DNA from 3 places in the Allobosea sp. P5_A5 genome. Region 3 is predicted to be linked to each of the others. Evidence: predicted binding sites of a transcription regulator. Region 3 holds the regulator's gene; each other region holds the start of a gene.
The links. The regulator LexA, encoded in region 3, represses DNA repair genes until DNA is damaged. The targets are predictions, from matches to a motif close to TGTTCNNNNTGTGTTCNG.

Region 1: the regulator LexA is predicted to act here: its motif matches at 2,081-2,098, upstream of recA (recombinase RecA).
Region 2: the regulator LexA is predicted to act here: its motif matches at 1,593-1,610, upstream of AC1DR6_RS05970 (putative DNA modification/repair radical SAM protein).

The regions. Positions count from the first base shown of each region.
Region 1 covers NZ_JBFUKY010000002.1:540,120-543,394, forward strand. Annotated here, with positions in the region: gene alaS (alanine--tRNA ligase) at 1-732, opposite strand, end outside; gene recA (recombinase RecA) at 912-1,997, opposite strand; gene cckA (cell cycle histidine kinase CckA) at 2,268-3,275, opposite strand, start outside.
Region 2 covers NZ_JBFUKY010000002.1:492,778-496,052, reverse strand. Annotated here, with positions in the region: gene AC1DR6_RS05975 (UdgX family uracil-DNA binding protein) at 1-352, opposite strand, end outside; gene AC1DR6_RS05970 (putative DNA modification/repair radical SAM protein) at 349-1,581, opposite strand; gene AC1DR6_RS05965 (hypothetical protein) at 1,707-1,877, shown strand; gene AC1DR6_RS05960 (glycogen/starch/alpha-glucan phosphorylase) at 1,983-3,275, shown strand, end outside.
Region 3 covers NZ_JBFUKY010000001.1:424,470-427,744, forward strand. Annotated here, with positions in the region: gene AC1DR6_RS02050 (ComEC/Rec2 family competence protein) at 1-1,137, shown strand, start outside; gene lexA (transcriptional repressor LexA) at 1,145-1,858, opposite strand; gene AC1DR6_RS02060 (molybdopterin molybdotransferase MoeA) at 1,964-3,175, opposite strand; gene moaC (cyclic pyranopterin monophosphate synthase MoaC) at 3,175-3,275, opposite strand, start outside.

The DNA.
Region 1 (3,275 bases), on a different contig from region 3:
ATTGTCGTGCGTGCCCTGAAGGACCGCCGCGACGCGCTCCAGGCCCATGCCGGTATCGATCGAGGGACGAGGGAGGTCGGTGCGAACGCCGCCCGCCGCTTCCTCATATTGCATGAAGACGAGGTTCCAGATCTCGATGAAACGGTCGCCGTCCTCTTCCGGGGACCCGGGCGGGCCGCCCCAGATGTGGTCGCCATGGTCGTAGAAGATTTCCGAGCAGGGGCCGCATGGGCCGGTGTCGCCCATACGCCAGAAATTGGCCGAGGTCGGGATACGGATGATCTTGTCGTCGGTCAGCCCGGCGATCTTCTTCCAGAGGCCGTGAGCCTCGTCATCCTCGGAATAGACCGTGACCAGAAGCTTGTCCTTGGGCAGGCCGAATTCGCGCGTGATCAGGGTCCAGGCATGGGTGATCGCCTGCTCCTTGAAATAGTCGCCGAAGGAGAAGTTACCGAGCATCTCGAAGAAGGTGTGGTGACGAGCGGTGTAGCCGACATTGTCGAGGTCGTTGTGCTTGCCGCCGGCGCGGACGCATTTCTGGGCGGTAGTGGCGCGGGCGGAAGGACGCTTTTCCTGGCCGGTGAAGATGTTCTTGAACTGCACCATGCCCGAATTGGCGAACATCAACGTCGGATCGTTGCGCGGCACGAGCGGGCTCGACGGCATGATCTCATGGCCGTTTGACTTGAAGTAGTCGAGGAAGGTCGACCGGATCTCGTTGACGCCGCTCATCGCTATCTGGGCTCTACAATCAGGCACAAGCCGGGTGAGCCCGGCGGGAAGGACCGGTTCTAGTCAGGCGGCCGGCGCCTGTCCAGAAAGCTGGCGGCCGGTTCGAGGGGGCGATCTCGGCGGCAAAGAAAAGGGCGGCCGCGAGGCCGCCCTTCGGGTTCAGCATCGATGCGCGAGGCTCAGGCTTCGCCTTCATCGAGATCGTCGGCGGTCGGTGCCGCCTCATCCAGAATGCGATCGGCCACGAGCCCCGAATTCTGACGGATCGTCGCCTCGATCTTGGCGGCCATATCGGGATTGTTCTTGAGGAAGGTCTTGGCGTTCTCGCGGCCCTGGCCAAGACGCTGGCTGTCGAACGAAAACCAGGCGCCAGCCTTCTCCACCATGCCGGCCTTGACGCCGAGGTCGATCAGTTCGCCGACCTTGGAAATGCCCTCGCCAAACATGATGTCGAACTCGACCTGCTTGAAGGGCGGCGCGACTTTGTTCTTGACGACCTTGACGCGAACCTGGTTGCCGGTCGCCTCCTCACGATCCTTCAAAGTCGCGATGCGCCGGATGTCGAGGCGAACCGAGGCGTAGAACTTGAGCGCGTTGCCGCCTGTCGTGGTCTCGGGCGAGCCGTACATCACGCCGATCTTCATGCGAATCTGGTTGATGAAGATCACCATGCAGTTCGAGCGCGAGATCGAGGCGGTGAGCTTGCGCAGCGCCTGGCTCATCAGACGCGCCTGCAGGCCGGGCTGGACATCGCCCATTTCGCCCTCGATCTCGGCGCGCGGCGTCAGGGCCGCGACCGAGTCGATGACGAGCACGTCGATGGCGCCGGAGCGAACGAGCGTGTCTGTGATTTCCAGCGCCTGCTCGCCGGTGTCGGGCTGCGAGATCAGGAGGTCGTCGAGGTTCACGCCGAGCTTGCGGGCATAGACCGGATCGAGCGCATGCTCGGCATCGACGAAGGCGCAGACGCCGCCCTTCTTCTGGGCCTCGGCAATGGTGTGCAGCGCGAGCGTCGTCTTGCCGGAGGATTCAGGGCCATAAATCTCGATGACGCGGCCGCGAGGGAGTCCGCCGACGCCAAGGGCGATATCCAGCCCGAGCGAGCCGGTAGAAATGGTCTCGATCTCGATCGACGGCGCATTCTTGCCCAGCCGCATGATCGAGCCCTTGCCGAAGGCGCGCTCGATCTGGGAGAGCGCTGCATCGAGCGCCTTGGTCTTGTCCATCGAGGAGCCTTCCACGAGCTTGAGATTCGCTTGATTCACGTGTTCGGCTCCTTATGGCAGCGTGACGGGGACATCACAATGCGTCTTGACACCAGAATGGTCATGCTTTGTTCCTGTCAGCAAGTTCTTTTTTTGTTCTCCATGTCAGTTTGTGTCAGGAGAGCCTGGCGGCCGGGGTCGGGTCGCCAGCGGTAACCCGTCGAGCGGTCTCGTGCGGCCTCTATCCTGGCCCCGGGGCTCACGCCGCCACCTCGCGCCGCCCGGGAAAGACGGCCGTTTCGCAGCGTTTCATCGAGTTCCTGCCTGGCGTCAGCCCATGGCGGCCTTCACCGTCTCCACCAGCTGCTTCATCGTGAAAGGCTTGGGAAGGAACTGGAAGCTCTCGCCTTCCGGCAGGTTCTTGCGGAACGCTTCTTCGGCATAGCCGGAGACGAAGACGACCTTGGTGTCGGGATTGCGCTTGCGAAGCTCCCCGAGGAGGGTGGGGCCGTCCATCTCGGGCATCACTACGTCGGAAACGACGAGGTCGATTCGGCCGTCATTCTGCAGGAAGATGTCCAGCGCCTCGACGCCCGATGCCGCCTCGTGAACGGTATAGCCGCGCGAAACCAGCATGCGGGCGTTGAGCGCGCGCACCGCGTCCTCGTCCTCGACCAGCAGAATAATGCCGGCGCCGGTATGGTCAGCCGCGAGCTTCTTCGGCGCTTCCTTGGCCGCGGCCTCAGCGGCAATCTCCTCGGCGCTCGGCACATGCCGCGGCAGGAAGATCTGGAACGCCGTGCCCTTGCCGACGGTCGAGTCGACGAAGACGAAGCCACCGGTCTGCTTGACGATGCCGTAGACCATCGAAAGGCCGAGGCCGGTGCCCTTGCCAACCTCCTTGGTGGTGAAGAAGGGCTCGAAGATCTTGTCGAGATGCTCCTGCGCGATGCCGGTGCCGCTATCCTCGACCTCGAGCAGCACATAATCGTCGATCGGCAGCGCCTCATGCGCGAAGGAGGCGCAATCTTCGCGGGCCACGTTGCGGGTGCGCACGGCGAGCTTGCCGCCATTGGGCATCGCGTCGCGGGCATTGACCGCGAGGTTGACGATGACCTGCTCGAGCTGGCCGAGATCGGCCTTGACCGGCCACAGGTCGCGGCCCTGGCGGACGTCGAGCGTGACCTTGTCGGCAACGACCCGTTTCAGCATCAGCGAGAGATCCGACAGGACCTCTCCAAGTTCCAGCACCTGCGGGCGCAGGGTCTGGCGGCGCGAGAACGCGAGCAGCTGCCGGACAAGGGCGGCAGCGCGGTAGGCGTTCTGCTTGATCTGCAT
Region 2 (3,275 bases), on a different contig from region 3:
TGCGAGCCATCGCCTCGGCACGAGCGACATCGCCGTCGACCGCGACATCGAGCAGGCCGGACTCGGTCTGAAGCCGCAGCAGCAAACGATAAAGCAGATTGAAGCGCTCCGGCTCCCGGTGGCAGATCACGGTTTCCGCCAGCGCCATGAAACGGCGCGGCACGGTCAGCCCCGCCGGCTGGCCGTCCTGACCATCCGCAGCCTCCTCGAAGGAGTCGCTGAAGAGCCCCCCTGCTTCCTCACCTACGAGCCACGCAACCGCCTCCGGCCCTATCCCGGCAAGGGCCAGCCGCCTCGCCTCGCGGCGCCAGCCGTCGAAATCGGCCTGACCCGCCAGCCGCGCGGCGATCATGCGAAAAGCGCCAATTGCTGCGGCTTCGGCGACAGGCGCGCCATCAGCCCTGCACTGTCGAGCGAGGCGCCCGGACGCCAATCCTCCGCCGCGATAAAATGCCGAATGGTCGTTATCGAGCGCGTCAGCCGCCCGATATCATCCAGCCGCAAGCGCCTGAACCGACGCGAGGCCAGAATGCGGTCGACGCTTCGGGTGCCCAAACCAGGGACCCGGAGCAGGCTCTCCCGATCGGCCCGGTTCACATCGACCGGAAACCGCCCGCGATTGCGCAACGCCCAGGCCAGTTTCGGATCGATCTCCAGATCGAGCATTTCGGCAGGGCCGAATATCTCCTCGACCTCGAAGCCGTAAAAACGCGTCAGCCAGTCGGCCTGATAGAGCCGGTGCTCGCGCATCAGCGGCGGCGCCAGAAGCGGCAGCTGCTTCGACGCATCGGGAATAGGGCTGAAGGCGGAATAATAGACCCGCTTCAAGCCGAACGTGCCGTAAAGCAACGCGCTGCGCGTCATGATCGCCGAATCGCTCGCGCCATCGGCGCCGACGATCATTTGCGTGCTTTGCCCGGCGGGCGAAAAAGCCGGCGCCTTCTTCGATTTGCCGCGTTCTTCGCGCGCCTCGTCGATCTTGAGTTTGAGCCCACCCATGGCGCTGCGGATTTCGACCGGCTGCTTTTCCGGCGCGAAACGAGCCAGCGCGGCCTCGCTCGGCAATTCGACATTGATCGAAACCCGGTCGGCAAAGAGCCCGGCCTTGTCGATCAGCTCGCGGCTCGCGCCTGGAATAAGCTTGAGATGGATATAGCCGCGGAAACCATGGTCCTGCCGCAAGCTCTCGGCGACCCGCACCAGCTCCGCCATGGTGTAGTCGGCTGAGCGGATAATGCCCGATGAGAGGAAGAGACCTTCGATATAATTGCGCCGATAGAAATTCAGCGTCAGCGCGACCACCTCCTCGACCGAAAACCGCGCACGGCGGACATTGCTCGAGGAGCGGTTGATGCAGAACACGCAATCGAAGCTGCAGTAATTCGTCAGCAGGATTTTCAGCAGCGAGATACAGCGACCGTCCGGCGCATAGGAATGGCAGATGCCGGCGCCGGTGGTCGATCCGAGCCCCTTGCCTCCCCGCGAATCGCGTTTTGTCGTAGCGCTGGATGCGCAGGACGCGTCATATTTCGCCGCGTCGCTGAGAATTTCGAGCTTCTCCATCACGGTCAGCTGAGCCATGCGACATCTCCTGTTCGCTTTTTGTTCTTATAAATGCTTCTCCGACGCTTGGCCACCCCTTCCTCACGTCGGAACTCCGGTCATCGAAGTCGCGTTGCTCTCGCGCCTTTCAAAGGAGAGATCTCGTGTTCCGCCTGCTTCTCGTGATCATCGTGCTTGTCGTGGGGTATGACGCAGTCGTCCATCAGGGCGCCTACACCCGAGAAGCCTGGAACGGCATCGTCGGGCTGACCGATTCATCTGTCGAAGGTGCGAAGCGGCTTGGCGAGCGGACGCGGACCGACATCCGCAACTAGCCCGACTTTCCCAGCGGCATCGTTATTCCGCAGTGCGTCAATTTCGTCTGGACATGTCGGCGCTCTCGCTCGACAGTCCGGCAACGCACATAGGGAACGCAACTTTTGACCGACTCCGCCGTCGCCAGCCCGCAAGCCGCCGTCCATTTCGAGCCCGACGATCAGGTCGAGCGGCTCAAGGCGGAAATCCTGCGCAAGCTCACCTATTCGCTTGGCAAGAATCCATCGGTCGCGCAGCCCCATGACTGGCTGACCGCCGGCATTCTGGCGGCGCGCGACCACGCGGTCGATGTCTGGCAGGCGACGACGAAGGAAAGCTACGCTACCGGTCGCAAGCGGGTCTATTATCTCTCGCTCGAATTTCTGATCGGCCGCTCGTTGGCCGAAACCCTGAACAATCTGGGCCTTACCGGCCCGATGGTGCAGGCATTGCGCGAACTCGGCGTCGATCTCGACCAGATCGAGACGCTCGAGCCGGACGCGGCCCTCGGCAATGGCGGCCTCGGCCGTCTTGCCGCCTGCTACATGGAAGCCATGGCCTCGACCGGCGTTCCCGCGCTGGGCTACGGCATCCGCTACGACCATGGGCTGTTCAAGCAGCGCATCGATGGCGGCAAGCAGATCGAGGTGCCCGAGGACTGGCTCTCCTTCCGCAACCCCTGGGAGTTCGAGCGGCGGGAATCCTCCTATCGCATCGGCTTCGGCGGCTCGATTACGAGCACGGCGACCGCTGGCGAGGTTTTCTGGGCGCCCGAGGAGACGATCTTTGCCGTCGCCTACGACACGCCGATCGTCGGCTGGCGCGGCAAGGACGCGACGACGCTGCGGCTTTGGCGGGCCCGGGCGATGCACCCGCTCTCGCTCGACGCTTTCAACCAGGGCGACCTGATCGGCGCCGTGGCCGAACGCAACCGCGCGGAATCCATCTCCAAAGTGCTCTACCCCAACGATTCCACCCCGGCGGGGCAGGAATTGCGGTTGCGGCAGGAGTTCTTCTTCACCTCCGCCTCCCTGCAGGATCTGGTGCGGCGCCATCTCCGGCAATTCGGCACGCTCGACAACCTGGCAGACAAGGTCGCCATCCAGCTGAACGATACCCATCCGTCACTGGCCGTCGCAGAGCTGATGCGATTGCTGACCGACGAGCACAAGATGGAGTGGGAGCGCGCCTGGGAGATCACCAAGGCGACGATCTCCTACACCAATCATACGCTCCTGCCGGAAGCGCTGGAGACCTGGCCCGTCGCGCTGATGGAGCGGCTGCTGCCGCGCCATATGCAGATCATCTTCGGCATCAATGCCCGCTTCCTGGCCGGCGTGCGCCGGGACCAACCCGATGCCGACCTCGCAACCCTGTCGCTGATCGACGAGAGCCATGGCCGTCGCGTGCGCATGGCG
Region 3 (3,275 bases):
CGCGCGGCGCTCAGCATGCGCAATCTCGCGCTCGCCGCGCTGATCGTGCTCCTGCGCGAACCGGACGCGCTGCTGGGGCCAAGCTTCCAGATGTCCTTCGGCGCCGTCGCCGCGTTGATCGCCTTCGCCGAGCGTTGGGAGCGGCGCGAGCGCTCTAAGCCGCCGCGCGTGCTGCCCTGGCCGCTGGATGCGCTCTGGACGGCGGCGCTCGGCATTCTGGTCACGACGATCCTCGCCACCGCCGCTACCGCGCCGTTCGGAGCCTTCCATTTCCAGACCTTCAATCCCTTCGGGCTGCTCGGCAATGCCATGGCGCTGCCCTTCGTCTCGCTTTGCGTGATGCCGGCCGCCGTCTTCGGCGTCCTGGCTTATCCGTTCGGGCTCGACTGGCCAGCCTGGGCCTTGATGGGCCTGGCCTCCGAGATGGTGCTGAAGGTCGCACACTGGGTCGCCACCATCGACTATTCGACCGTAACCGTCGCCGCATTCGGCCCTGCGGTGTTGCTGAGCTTCGCCATATCCCTGCTCTGGCTCAGCCTTTGGACGACGCGGTTGCGCTGGCTCGGTCTCCTGCCGCTCACATTCGGCGTGGCATTCGCCGCGAAACCCGAACGACCGGAGATCCTGATCGAGCGCGACGGTTCCGGCATCGCCGTACGCGGCGCCGACGGGCGGTTCGCCATCGCAGGCAAGCCCAGCCGCTTCGTTCTTCAGCAATGGCTCGCTGCGGATGGCGACAACCGCTCGCCGGACGACGCCACTTTGCGGAACGGTGTCGTCTGCGACAGTCTGGGCTGCGTCACCCGAACGGCTGAGGGCCGTACCATCTCCTATGCGCGCGATCGCATCGCGATCATCGAGGACTGCCGGCGCGCCGATCTGGTGGTGACGAGCATTCCCTGGAGCGCGCCCTGTGAGGCTACGCTGGTGCACCGCATGGACCTGTCGCGAGACGGGGCCACCTCGCTGTTCAGGCACAGCGAGGGCTGGAGCTTCCGCGCTTCCGAACAGGCGAACACCGAGCGTCCCTGGACACGCCGACGATCCCCAAGTCCGGCAGCGCCCGCCGCCTCACGTCCAGCTCCGGCGCCAGCGCCAGTGGCGGAGCCAGCCGAAGACGCCGACAACGTTCAATAGCCCGCGTTCAATAGCGACGGAGCAAATTGACCAGGCGCCCCTGAATCTTGACGCGGTCGGGGCCGAGTACGCGTGTCTCGTAGGCCGGATTGGCAGCCTCGAGCGCGATCGACGAACCGCGACGGCGCAACCGCTTCAACGTGGCTTCCTCGTCATCGATCAGCGCGACGATGATGTCGCCGTTACTGGCCGTGTCCTGCCGCCGGATGACGACCGTGTCGCCGTCGAGGATGCCGGCCTCGACCATCGAATCACCGCGCACCTCGAGCGCGTAATGCTCGCCGGCACCGAGCATGTCGGGCGGCAGCGAGACGGTATGGCTGGCATTCTGGATCGCCGAAATCGGGGTGCCCGCGGCGATGCGGCCCATGACCGGGATCGCGATCGCGCCTCGGACGTCCTCTTCGGGTGCCGGCGCCATGCGGGGTTTCGCCGCCGCCGTCTGGTTGGACAGGCCGCCCTGCACCACCGCCGGATTGAACCGGCGTGGCTGCGGGCCGCCGGCGCTCTCGGGCATCTTGATGACCTCCAGCGCACGCGCCCGGTTCGGCAACCGCCGAATGAAGCCGCGCTCCTCCAAAGCCATGATCAGGCGATGGATGCCCGATTTGGAGCGCAGATCGAGCGCGTCCTTCATCTCGTCGAAGGAGGGCGGCACGCCGCTCTCGCGCAAACGCTCCTGAATGAAGCGCAGGAGTTCATGTTGCTTGCGTGTCAGCATCGTCCCCGCCAACGAAATGATAGATTCGAAACAAAGCACGAACACCATAGCTGTTCGCTTTGTGTTCCGCAAGCGTGCCTGCAGGGAGACCTCAGATGATGCCGGCTAACGAAGCAGCAGGATCCGGCAGGGATCGCCTTGCTTTGCCGACTCAGCGAGCGCTGGCCTGATCGTCAAGGCGCCGGCACGGGCGAGAGTGCCGAGCATCGACGAATCCTGACGCGCGAACGGCGTCGTCAGCCAGCCCTTTTGAGTTGGCGCGACCTCCGAGCGAACGTAGTCCTCACGTTCATCGTTAGCCGGCATATCACATCCGAGGATAGCAGGGACGCTGCGGTCTCGCGCGGGGTCGGGCATCCCCAGCAGAGCTTCGATCAGCGGCAACACGAAGAGATGCCCGCAGACGATCGAGGATACCGGGTTTCCAGGCAGGCCGACCACCACCATGCGTCCGAGCCGGCCGGTCATCATCGGCTTGCCCGGCCGCATGGCGATCTTCCAGAAACCGAGCTGCATGCCGGCGCGCGTCAGCGCCTCCTGCACGAGGTCGTGGGCGCCGACGGATGCGCCTCCCAGGGTGATGAGAACGTCCGCGTCGGCCTCTCGCGCGGCCGCAATCCGGGCCGCGAGATCGGTGTGATTGTCACGGCCTATGCCAAGGTCGAAGGCTTCACCGCCTGCTTTCTCGACCAGCGCCATGAGCGCAAAGGAGTTGGAGGCGACGATCTGATCGGGCCCGACGGTATCGCCCGGCGCGACGAGTTCGTCTCCGGTCGCGAGGATCGCGACGCGCGGCTTGCGACGAACCGGGAGGGCAGGGTGGCCCATCGCCGCGGCAAGCCCGAGCGCGGCGCTGTCGAGCACGCGCCCGGACTTCAACAACACGTCGCCCTCGCTGAAATCGAGGCCGGCCGGCCGCAGGAACTTGCCTGTCGGGGGTGGTACACGCACGGTGATCGCGTCGGTGCCGACGCCATCGGCATCTTCCTGGATCAGCACGGTATCAGTGCCGTCCGGCATCGGCGCACCCGTGAAGATCCGGACCGCCTGCCCGGTGCCGACCGAGCCTGCCCAGCCGCGCCCGGCGGCGGATTCGCCGACGACTTGGAGCACCTTGCCCTCGGCCATGTCGACGCCCCGCACGGCATAACCGTCCATCGCCGAATTGGGGAAGGGCGGCTGCGTCCGCAGCGCGACGACGTCTTCGGCCAGCACGCGCCAGGCGCAGCGAGCGAGCGGCAACCGCTCCATGTCCGTCGAAGCCGGGACGCTGTCCAGCAGCGCGCGCAGCGCGACGGGAACAGGGGTGAGCGCCATCAGCGCGGACCCGCCTCGAAATCGCCGGAGCGTCCGCCCGATTTATGGACGAGCCGGATGCCTTCTATCCGCATCGACCGGTCGACGGCCTTGACCATGT